Caldimonas brevitalea: one gene and its partner. The protein of the gene in region 2 interacts with the protein of the main gene of each other region in a pairwise test. Links are inferred from orthologs where the notes say so. Each region holds a gene or a part of one and is shown on either strand. Other genes may lie near its edges. The genes, in order: thrS and rplA.

Region 1 (7,655 bases), 2.3 Mb from region 2 along the record:
GCTGCGAGATGCGCCAGGCGCACCGTCGGCGCGCAAGCGCCCGAAATCGGGCGCACGGTTCATCGTGATGTCGACAAAACCACCCCAGGCGTACTCGACCTCGACGTCCTGCAGAGACGGAAAGGTGGCGACCAAGCGTCGCCGTAACTTGTCGGCGACGCTGCGCGGTGTGCGGCGGCTGTAACTGACGCCGCCGCCGAACAGCACCCGGCCGTCACGCGTCGGGCGAAAGTAGTCGAGCACGACATTGGTGTCGCATACCGCGGCCTCTGTCGGCAGCAGCGCCTTCAGCCGTGCGGGCGCGACACGCCGGGTGCCGACGAGATAGGTGGCGACCGGCATGATGCGCGCCGCCAACTGCGGCGCGACGCCCTGCAGATAGACGTTGCCGGCCAGCAGCACCTGCTCGCAACGTACGCTGCCCTCCGGCGTGTGCAAGCGCGGCTGCGGCCCGTGCTCGAGCCGCACGACTGGCGTGCCTTCATGCAGCCGAACGCCTCGCTCCACGGCCGCCCGCGCGAGCCCGCGACAGTATTTGAGAGGATGCAGATGGCCGCTGCGGCCATCGTGCACGGCGCTGTGGTAGCGCGGACTGACGATCCAGCGTGGCAGATCGGCTGGTGCGACCCATTGCGAGGCGGCGGCGTAGGCGTCACCGTACACCACTTGCAAACGGTCGTGTGTCGCCCGCAGTGCGCGTGCCTTGCGAGCATTCACCGCCACGTTCAGAAAGCCCGGCTGCCATTCACAATCGATGCCGTAGCGCCGGCACCGTTCGTGGAGGAGGTCGAGTGCCTCCAGCGTCATGCCGAAGACGCGGCGTGCGTCGGCCAGCCCCAGTTGCGCTTCGATCGTCGACAGTTCGCACGCCAGGCCCGCGATCGCCTGGCCGCCGTTGCGGCCCGAGGCGCCGTAGCCGACCTCATGTGCCTCGAGCAGGGCCACCTGCAGGCCGCGCTCGGCGAGTTCGAGCGCGGCCGACAAGCCGGCCAGGCCGGCACCGATCACCGCCACGTCGACGGCGAGCTCGCCTTGCAACGGCGGCTGGCGGGCACCTTGTGGCGCGGTCGCAGCGTAGTAGCTGTCACGCGCGAGGTCGAGGTCGGTGTGCAGAATGCGCATGCGTGCGGCCTCACGCCAGCCCGCCGCGCCGCCTTCAGGCCGCCCGCTTGAGCGCGTCGGCGACGGTGCCGACGATCTGGTCGATGTGGCTCTTCTCGATGATCAGCGGAGGCGACAGCGCGATCGTGTCGCCGGTGGTGCGGATCAGCACGCCGCGCTCCCAGCAGTCGAGGAATACCGAGAAGGCACGTTTGCCGGGCTCGCCGGGCAGCGGTGCCAACTCGATGCCGCCGACCAGGCCGATGTTGCGCACGTCGATCACGTGCGGCTGGCCTTTGAGGGCGTGCACAGCATCCGCGAAGTAGCGCGCCAGCTCACCACGACCACGCGTCAGCAGGCCCTCTTCCTCGTAGGTGTCGAGCGTGCCGAGCGCCGCAGCGCAGGCCAGCGGATGCGCCGAATAGGTGTAGCCGTGGAAGAACTCGATCAAATGCTCCGGCCCGTTCATGAAGGCGTCGTGCACGGCTTGGCGCACGAACACCGCCCCCATTGGCACGGCGCCGTTGGTGATGCCCTTGGCGACCGTCATCAGGTCGGGTGTGACGCCGAAGTGCTCGGCGGCGAACGGCGAGCCGAGCCGTCCGAAGCCGGTGATGACCTCGTCGAAGATGAGCAGGATGCCGTGCCGGTCGCAAATCTCGCGCAGCCGCTGCAGATAGCCTTGCGGGGGAATCAGCACGCCAGTGGAGCCGGCCACCGGCTCGACGATCACGGCGGCGATGGTGGAGGCGTCGTGCAGTGCGATCAGGCGTTCGAGGTCGTCGGCCAACTCCGCGCCATGGGCCGGCTGCTCGCGCGAGAACGCGTTGCGCTGCAGGTCGTGGGTGTGGCGGATGTGGTCGACGCCGGCCAACAAGGTGCCGAACATCTTGCGGTTGGCCACCATGCCGCCCACCGAGATGCCGCCGAAGTTGACACCGTGGTAGCCACGCTCGCGCCCGATCAACCGGGTGCGCTGGCCTTCGCCGCGCACACGATGGTAGGCCAGCGCCATCTTGAGGGCCGTCTCGACGGATTCAGAGCCGGAGTTGGTGTAGAAGACCTTGTTGAGCTCCGCGGGGGTCAGCTTCACGAGCCGTTCGGCCAGCTCGAAAGCCTTGGGGTGCCCCATCTGGAAGGGCGGCGCGTAATCGAGCTCGCCGGCCTGCTGCCGGATCGCCTCGACGATCCTGGGTCGCGCATGGCCGGCATTGACGCACCACAAGCCGGCCACCCCGTCGAGCACCTGGCGCCCTTCCGGCGTCCAGAAATGCATGCCTTCGGCGCGGGCCAGCAGCCGCGGCGACTTCTTGAACTGCCGGTTGGCGGTGAAGGGCATCCAGTAGGCGTCGAGGTCTTGGTCCATGGCAGCGGTGGTTCGGTGGGCGAGGGGAGCAGGGCAAGCGGCAGGGATCGGCCAGCCGGCCCGGCAGGCGTTGGGTCAGTCTATGCCGCAGCGGTCGCAATCGGATTGCGCATTGCAGCCGCCGCGGCGGGACCCTTCGCATATCATGCGAAACAACCGGCCTACCACTGCATTTCATGCGAAGCCCTGCCCGTACCGTGCAACTCGATGCCATCGACCGCGCGATTCTGCAGACGCTGCAGGAAGACGCGAGCCTGACCAACGTGGAGTTGGCCGACAAGGTGCACCTGTCGCCGTCGGCCTGTTTGCGACGCGTCAAGCAGCTGGAGGAGAGCGGCGTGATCGCCCAGTACGTCGCCTTGCTCAACCCCAAGGCCGTCGGCCAGCCGGGCACGTCGTACACCATCGTCAACGTCGAGCGGACCACACCCGAGACCTTGCGCAGCTTCGAGCAGGCGGTGCGCGACGAGCCGCAGATCCTCGATTGTTTCTATGTGGCGGGCAGCAATGACTACCTGCTGCGCTTCACCTATCGCGATGCCGAAGACCTGGAGCAGTTCCATACCGAGGTGCTGGCGCGATTGCCCGGCGTGGTGCGCTCCAACTCGATGTTGGTGTTGCGCACGGTGAAACGCACCACCGCGCTCAACATCTGACGCCCGGCATCAGCCCCCGTCGGCCGCCCGGTCCGCACAAAGAAGTCCAGGCGACATGCGCCACAGGATGGCTGGTGGGGCGCGCCGACGGGCCGACGCACCGCGCGACGTTGGTGCAGGCCCATGAGGCAGCACACGCTCTTGGTGCACCGGTGGGTGCGTCTTTTTTACATGGAGACCTTGCCATTTCACAATGCGGAAAAGTGCTTTGGTGCACTGCAGAAAAATCTTTCATTGTGAAAAATTGGTTTCCGCATCGCGAAATGTGCTCGCCAAGTCATTGATTTTGCTGGGTGTAGCCTGGGTGTCTTATATAAGACATAAGTGTTCCCTTCCGCCCCCGGCCGCCGTAAGCTAGAGCCCATCAACACCTTGTTTTCACTTACTGGAGGTCTTCATGACGAACCTGACCCGCGAACAACAAGCCGCTGCTCTTGAAAAGGACTGGGCGGAGAACCCCCGTTGGAAGGGCATCAAGCGTGGCTACACCGCCGCCGACGTGGTGCGCCTGCGCGGTTCGGTCCAGATCGAGCACACGCTGGCCAAGCGCGGCTCCGAGAAGCTGTGGCACCTGGTGAACACCGAGCCCTTCGTCAACGCCCTGGGCGCGCTGACGGGCAACCAGGCCATGCAGCAGGTCAAGGCCGGTCTGAAGGCCATCTACCTGTCCGGCTGGCAAGTCGCTGGCGACGCCAACCTGGCCGGCGAAATGTATCCCGACCAGTCGCTGTACCCCGCCAACTCGGTGCCGCAAGTCGTCAAGCGCATCAACAACACGTTCCAGCGCGCTGACCAGATCCAGTGGTCGGAAGGCAAGAACGACGTCGACTTCTTCGCGCCCATCGTGGCCGACGCGGAAGCCGGTTTCGGCGGCGTGCTGAACGCCTTCGAACTGATGAAGGCCATGATCGAAGCGGGCGCCTCCGGCGTGCACTTCGAAGACCAGCTCGCGTCCGTCAAGAAGTGCGGCCACATGGGTGGCAAGGTGCTCGTGCCGACCCGCGAAGCCGTTGCCAAGCTGGTGGCTGCTCGTCTGGCGGCCGACGTGTCGGGCACCCCGACCGTGCTGATCGCCCGTACCGACGCTGAAGCCGCCGACCTGGTGACCAGCGACGTGGACGACAACGACAAGCCGTACCTCACCGGCGAGCGCACCATCGAAGGCTTCTTCCGCACCAAGCCCGGTCTGGAGCAAGCCATCAGCCGCGGCCTGGCCTACGCGCCGTACGCTGACCTGATCTGGTGCGAAACCGGCAAGCCCGACCTGGCCTACGCCAAGAAGTTCGCCGAGGCGATCCACAAGCAGTTCCCCGGCAAGCTGCTGAGCTACAACTGCTCGCCCTCGTTCAACTGGAAGAAGAACCTGGACGACGCCACCATCGCCAAGTTCCAGCGCGAGCTGGGCGCAATGGGCTACAAGTTCCAGTTCATCACGCTGGCTGGCTTCCACAGCCTGAACTACTCGATGTTCAACCTGGCCTACGGCTACGCCCGCAACCAGATGAGCGCCTTCGTCGAGCTGCAGGAAGCCGAGTTCGCCGCCGCCGAGAAGGGCTTCACCGCCGTGAAGCACCAGCGCGAGGTGGGCACCGGCTACTTCGACGCCGTCACCACCACGATCGAGCGCGATGCCTCGACCGCGGCGCTGAAGGGCTCGACCGAAGACGAGCAGTTCTTCGACCAGAAGCACGGCTGATCGGCCCCGTCGCCGGCCTCGAGCCGGCGGCGCCGATGTCCTGACTCCGTTGCGCGCCGCTGGGCGGCGCGCTCGTGAGACGCGCGAAGCATCTGATGTGAAGATGCATTGGCCCGGCAGCGACGCTGCCGGGCTTTTTTGCGTCTATTGCGTTAGAATTGCGCTCTTCTTCACCCAGTCAAGAGCGAGAAAGGCACAACGGGTTATGACACCGCGAACTACCACCGCTGACGTTTTTGAGGTCTAGTCGGTCGGCCGCGGCTTTCGTTTGTTTGTCTTTTTCGAATCCAAGAAAGCGCGGCGACCACCGCGCTTTTTTGTTTGTGGCTTGTTTGTGGCTTGTTTGTGGCGCTGGCGGCGCCGGTGAGAGGTCAAGATGGTTTCAGTTCAGTTGCCCGACGGGTCCCGACGTGAGTTTCCGGGCCCGGTGACCGTGGCAGAGGTGGCGGCGTCGATCGGCGCCGGCCTGGCAAAGGCGGCATTGGCCGGGCGGGTGGGGCAGGGCGACGCGGCGCGCGTGGTCGACACCAGCTACCGCATCGAGCAGGACACGACGCTGGCCATCATCACCGACAAGGACCCCGACGGCCTGGACGTGATCCGCCATTCGACGGCGCACCTGCTGGCCTATGCCGTCAAGGAGCTGTTTCCCGAGGCTCAGGTCACGATCGGCCCGGTGATCGAGAACGGCTTCTATTACGACTTCTCGTACAAGCGGCCGTTCACGCCCGAAGACCTGCAGGCCATCGAAAAGAAGATGACCGAGCTGGCCAAGAAAGACGAGAAGGTCGAGCGCCGTGTGCTGCCGCGCGACGAGGCGGTGGCGTACTTCAAGAGCCTGGGCGAGCACTACAAGGCCGAGATCATCGCCAGCATTCCGGCCAACGAAGACGTGTCGCTCTACAGCGAAGGCGGCTTCACCGACCTGTGCCGCGGCCCGCACGTGCCGAGCACCGGCAAGCTCAAGCACTTCAAGCTGATGAAGGTGGCCGGCGCCTATTGGCGCGGCGACCATCGCAACGAGCAGCTGCAGCGCATCTACGGCACCGCCTGGGCCGGCAAGGACGAGCTGCAGCAGTATCTGCACATGTTGGAGGAAGCCGAAAAGCGCGACCACCGCAAGCTCGGGCGTGAGCTCGATCTGTTCCACATCGACGATCACGCGCCGGGGGTGGTGTTCTGGCATCCCAAGGGCTGGACGGTCTGGCAGTGCGTCGAGCAGTACATGCGCGGCGTGTACCGCGACAACGGCTACCGCGAGGTCAAGGGCCCGCAGTTGCTGGACCGCGCGCTGTGGGAGAAGACCGGCCACTGGGACAAGTACCGCGACAACATGTTCACGACCGAGAGCGAGAAGCGCGACTATGCTCTCAAGCCGATGAACTGCCCCGGCCATGTGCTGATCTACAAGCAGGGCATCAAGAGCTACCGCGATCTGCCGCTGCGCTACGGCGAGTTCGGCCAGTGCCACCGCAACGAGCCGACGGGTGGCTTGCACGGCATCATGCGGGTGCGCGGCTTCACGCAGGACGATGGCCACATCTTCTGCACCGAAGACCAGATCCTGCCCGAGTGCACCGAGTTCACGGCGCTGCTGCAGCGTGTCTATCGTGATTTCGGTTTCACCGACATCATCTACAAGGTCGCGACCCGGCCCGACGCCCGCATCGGCTCGGACGAGGTGTGGGACAAGGCCGAAGCGGCGCTGATCGAGAGCCTGCGCGCATCCGGCTGCGAATTCGCGATCTCGCCCGGCGAGGGGGCCTTCTACGGGCCGAAGATCGAGTACACGCTGAAGGACGCGATCGGGCGCCAGTGGCAGGTGGGCACGATCCAGGTCGACTTCTCGATGCCGGGCCGGCTGGGTGCGGAATTCGTCACGGAAAGTGGCGACCGCCAGGTGCCGGTCATGTTGCACCGCGCGATCGTCGGCAGCATGGAGCGGTTCATCGGCATCCTGATCGAGCAGCACGCCGGCGCGCTGCCGGTCTGGCTGGCGCCGCAGCAGGTGTCTGTACTCAATATCACCGACGCGCAGGCGGATTACGTTCGAGAAGTAGTCAAAACGCTGCAAAAACAAGGACTTAGGGCAGAGGCCGATTTGCGCAATGAAAAAATCACGTATAAAATCCGCGAGCATTCGTTGCAGAAGGTTCCCTACATCCTCGTTGTCGGCGACAAAGAGAAAGCGGCGGGAACCGTCGCAGTGCGCGCCCGGGGCAACCAAGACCTCGGTGTGATGGCACTCGACACCTTCTCCCAGAAGATTGCAAGCGACATTGCCCAAAAGGTGTGAGTTCAGGCGGCTGCCCGCCGCCTGGGCCGACCGGGGCGGGCTATGTGTTTTTTGTTATTGGGGCGGGACCCCTGAGGATCTAGACCATCGCTACTTTCATGGACCGGCGCACTCCCAACGTGGAGCGCAAGCATCGTCTGAATCGGGAAATCACGGCGCCGGAAGTCCGGCTGAACGGGCCCGACAATGAGCCGATCGGCATCGTGAGCTTGCAGGAGGCACTGCGGCTTTCACAGGAACACGACGTGGACCTGGTCGAGATCGCGCCCACGGCGACGCCGCCGGTCTGCCGCCTGATGGACTATGGCAAGTTCAAGTACCAGGAGCAGAAGAAGGCGGCCGAGGCGAAGGCGAAACAGCACGTCATCGACATCAAGGAAGTGAAGTTCCGCCCCGGCACCGACGAGGGCGACTACCAGATCAAGCTGCGCAATCTGCGCCGCTTCCTTGAAGAAGGCGACAAGGGCAAGGTCACGCTGCGCTTCCGCGGCCGCGAGATCACCCACCAGGAACTGGGCATGCGCCTGCTGGAGCGGGTCC
Region 2 (3,099 bases):
GAACGGCAAGAAGGCCGTCACCGAGCGTCGCTTCTTCCCCGGTTACGTGCTGGTCGAAATGGTGATGGACGACGACACCTGGCACCTGGTGAAGCACACCTCCAAGGTGACCGGCTTCGTCGGCGGCGCCAAGAACCGTCCGGTGCCCATCTCGGAAGACGAGGTCATGAAGATCGTCAACCAGATGCAAGAGGGCATCGAGAAGCCGCGTCCCAAGGTCGAATGGGAAGTCGGCGAGGTGGTTCGCGTCAAGGAAGGCCCGTTCACCGACTTCAATGGCGCGATCGAGGAAGTCAACTACGACAAGTCCAAGCTGCGTGTCTCGGTCACGATCTTCGGTCGTGCGACGCCGGTCGAACTGGACTTCCACCAGGTCGAGAAGATCTGATCGATCTTCCGGTCGAGACCAGAAATTCAGTGGCGAGCCCGCCCAGCCCGGGGTTCGTTGCAGTGCTAGCAAAGGGCTGTGTCGACGAGGAGCCGGCCAACACGCCGGCGTTTGAACTCGGTTAGGAGCCAATATGGCCAAGAAGATTGTCGGCTTCATCAAGCTGCAAATCCCGGCAGGCAAGGCCAATCCTTCGCCCCCGGTGGGTCCTGCGCTGGGTCAGCGCGGCCTGAACATCATGGAATTCTGCAAGGCGTTCAACGCCCAGACCCAAGGCGTCGAGCCCGGTCTGATGTTGCCGGTGGTGATCACCGCGTTTGCAGACAAGTCCTTCACTTTCCAGATCAAGACCCCGCCCGCGACGGTCCTGATCAAGAAGGCCATCAAGCTGGACAAGGGCTCCAGCCGTGCACACCTCGACAAGGTCGGCAAGATCACGCGCGCCCAGCTCGAAGAGATCGCCAAGACCAAGATGAAGGACCTGACGGCCGCCGACCTCGACGCCGCCGTCAAGACCATCGCTGGTTCTGCCCGTTCGATGGGCGTCATCGTGGAAGGTGTTTGATCATGGCCAAGCTCACCAAGCGCCAAAAGGCTAACCAAGGCAAGGTCGAAAGCACCAAGCTGTACCCGATCGACCAGGCCCTGGCTCTCGTCAAGGAAGCGGCCGTCGCCAAGTTCGACGAGTCGATCGACGTCGCCGTCCAGCTGGGCATCGACGCCAAGAAGTCCGACCAGGTCGTGCGTGGCGCCGTCGTGCTGCCCAACGGCACTGGCAAGACCAAGCGTGTCGCCGTGTTCGCGCAAGGCGCCAAGGCTGAAGAAGCCCGCGCCGCCGGTGCCGACGTGGTCGGCATGGAAGACCTGGCCGAACAGGTCAAGGCCGGCAACATCAACTTCGACGTCGTGATCGCGTCGCCGGACACGATGCGCGTGGTCGGTACGCTCGGTCAGATCCTCGGCCCGCGCGGCCTGATGCCGAACCCGAAGGTCGGCACCGTGACCCCGGACGTGGCCACCGCCGTCAAGAACGCCAAGGCCGGTCAGGTGCAGTTCCGTGTCGACAAGGCCGGCATCATCCACGGCACCATCGGCCGTCGCTCGTTCGACGCCGAGAAGCTGCGTGGCAACCTGGCAGCGCTGCTCGACGCACTGAACAAGGCCAAGCCGGCTTCGAGCAAGGGCGTGTACCTGCGCAAGGTCGCCGTGTCGTCGACGATGGGCATCGGCGTGCGCGTCGACGCTGCGTCGATCAACGCGGCCCCGGGCGCCTGATAGAAGTGTTGAAGCGCCGCTCCCTGTGGGTGCGGCGCGCATGAATTGGTGGGCCGCGGCTGTCGCAAGAGAGCCGTGGGCTATCAAAGACCGTTGGTGCGGCTGCAGGTCGCTTAATCCAGGTCGGTGGCGCAAGCCCTCGATCGCAGCCAACGCAGATGGCGCACCCGCTGGAATGGAGTGAGGTCGGTCGCAAGACCGGCCTGGTTTCCTGAACAGAGGTCGCTGTTAACTGGTGCACCCGGGGTGACCCGGGTGTGAATGTGAGGAGTAGACCTTGAGTCTGAATCGCAACGAGAAACAAGCTGTCGTGACGGAAGTGGCGGCCCAAGCGGCCCGCGCACAGACGCTCGCGTTGGCGGAGTACCGTGGCCTCACCGTCGCTCAACTGGACCAGCTGCGCCGGCAGGCGCGTGCTCAGGGTGTGTATCTGCACGTCCTGAAGAACACGCTCGCTCGCCGTGCCGTGGCCGGTACTTCGTTTGAAGTGGCGTCCGAGTCCATGGCCGGTCCGCTGATCTACGGCTTTTCGGAAGACGCCGTTGCCGCCGCGAAAGTCCTCGCCGACTTCGCCAAAGGCAACGACAAGCTGGTCATCAAGGCCGGCGCGTACAGCGGCAAAGCCCTCGACGCCGCTGGCGTGAAGGCCCTGGCCGCGATCCCGAGCAAGGAAGTGCTGCTGTCCCAGTTGCTGGGCCTGATGCAGTCGCCCGTGTCTCGCATGGCTCGCGTGCTCGCCGCCCTGTCCGAAAAGCGTGGTGAAGGCGCGCCCGCCGAGGCCGCTCCGGCTGCCGAAGCCGCCCCCGCTGCTTGATTTCATTCAATACGAACCCATACGTTTAGGAACCCAAAATGGCATTCGATAAAGACGCATTCCTGACCGCCCTGGACAGCATGTCCGTGATGGAACTCAATGACCTGGTGAAGGCCATTGAAGAGAAGTTCGGCGTGTCCGCCGCTGCGATGGCCGCTCCCGCCGGCGCTGGCGGTGGCGCTGCCGCCCCCGCCGCCGAAGAGAAGACCGAGTTCAACGTCGTGCTGCTCGAAGCCGGCGCGAACAAGGTCGGTGTCATCAAGGCCGTGCGCGAAATCACCGGCCTGGGCCTCAAGGAAGCCAAGGACCTGGTCGACGGCGCTCCGAAGCCCGTCAAGGAAGCCATTGCCAAGGCCGACGCCGAAGCTGCCAAGAAGAAGCTGGAAGAAGCCGGCGCCAAGGTGGAACTCAAGTAATTGGGTTTCCCACATGGGGCTGGGGGCTCTTCGAGGCCCCCAGCCTTTTGTGCTTCATGGGTTTGAGTGCTGGAGCACACCCGAAAAGGAATTTCAAGGCAATCTTCACGCCTTGAGACCCTTTCCGAGTGTTCTCTGATCCGACTGCAGAGAACCGGTTTGGTCGGGTCGCGGTGCAATGCCGCGGTCGTCCGCCAGCGGCTGGT

Evidence for each region.
Region 1: the proteins of rplA (region 2) and thrS interact in binary tests that used the Escherichia coli proteins (3 or more experiments, as listed by UniProt). The link is inferred for Caldimonas brevitalea from one-to-one orthologs.

The regions. Positions count from the first base shown.
Region 1 is NZ_CP011371.1:3,475,543-3,483,197, reverse strand. Bases 4,742-7,655 are described here. They hold thrS (threonine--tRNA ligase), read left to right. Parts: upstream 4,742-5,195; coding sequence 5,196-7,115; downstream 7,116-7,655. Other genes in these bases: infC (translation initiation factor IF-3), read left to right, coding at 7,214-7,655; aceA (isocitrate lyase), read left to right, coding at 4,742-4,819. In the rest of the region: AAW51_RS14880 (NAD(P)/FAD-dependent oxidoreductase), read right to left, coding at 1-1,122; omega-aminotransferase AptA, read right to left, coding at 1,157-2,467; AAW51_RS14870 (Lrp/AsnC family transcriptional regulator), read left to right, coding at 2,644-3,123; more of aceA, read left to right, coding at 3,530-4,741. UniProt on the Escherichia coli protein: Catalyzes the attachment of threonine to tRNA(Thr) in a two-step reaction: L-threonine is first activated by ATP to form Thr-AMP and then transferred to the acceptor end of tRNA(Thr). The rate-limiting step is amino acid activation in the presence of tRNA.
Region 2 is NZ_CP011371.1:5,756,487-5,759,585, reverse strand. Bases 1-2,809 are described here. They hold rplA (50S ribosomal protein L1), read left to right. Parts: upstream 1-955; coding sequence 956-1,663; downstream 1,664-2,809. Other genes in these bases: rplL (50S ribosomal protein L7/L12), read left to right, coding at 2,516-2,809; rplJ (50S ribosomal protein L10), read left to right, coding at 1,941-2,477; rplK (50S ribosomal protein L11), read left to right, coding at 522-953; nusG (transcription termination/antitermination protein NusG), read left to right, coding at 1-388. Outside these bases: more of rplL, read left to right, coding at 2,810-2,893. UniProt on the Escherichia coli protein: One of the primary rRNA binding proteins, it binds very close to the 3'-end of the 23S rRNA. Forms part of the L1 stalk. It is often not seen in high-resolution crystal structures, but can be seen in cryo_EM and 3D reconstruction models.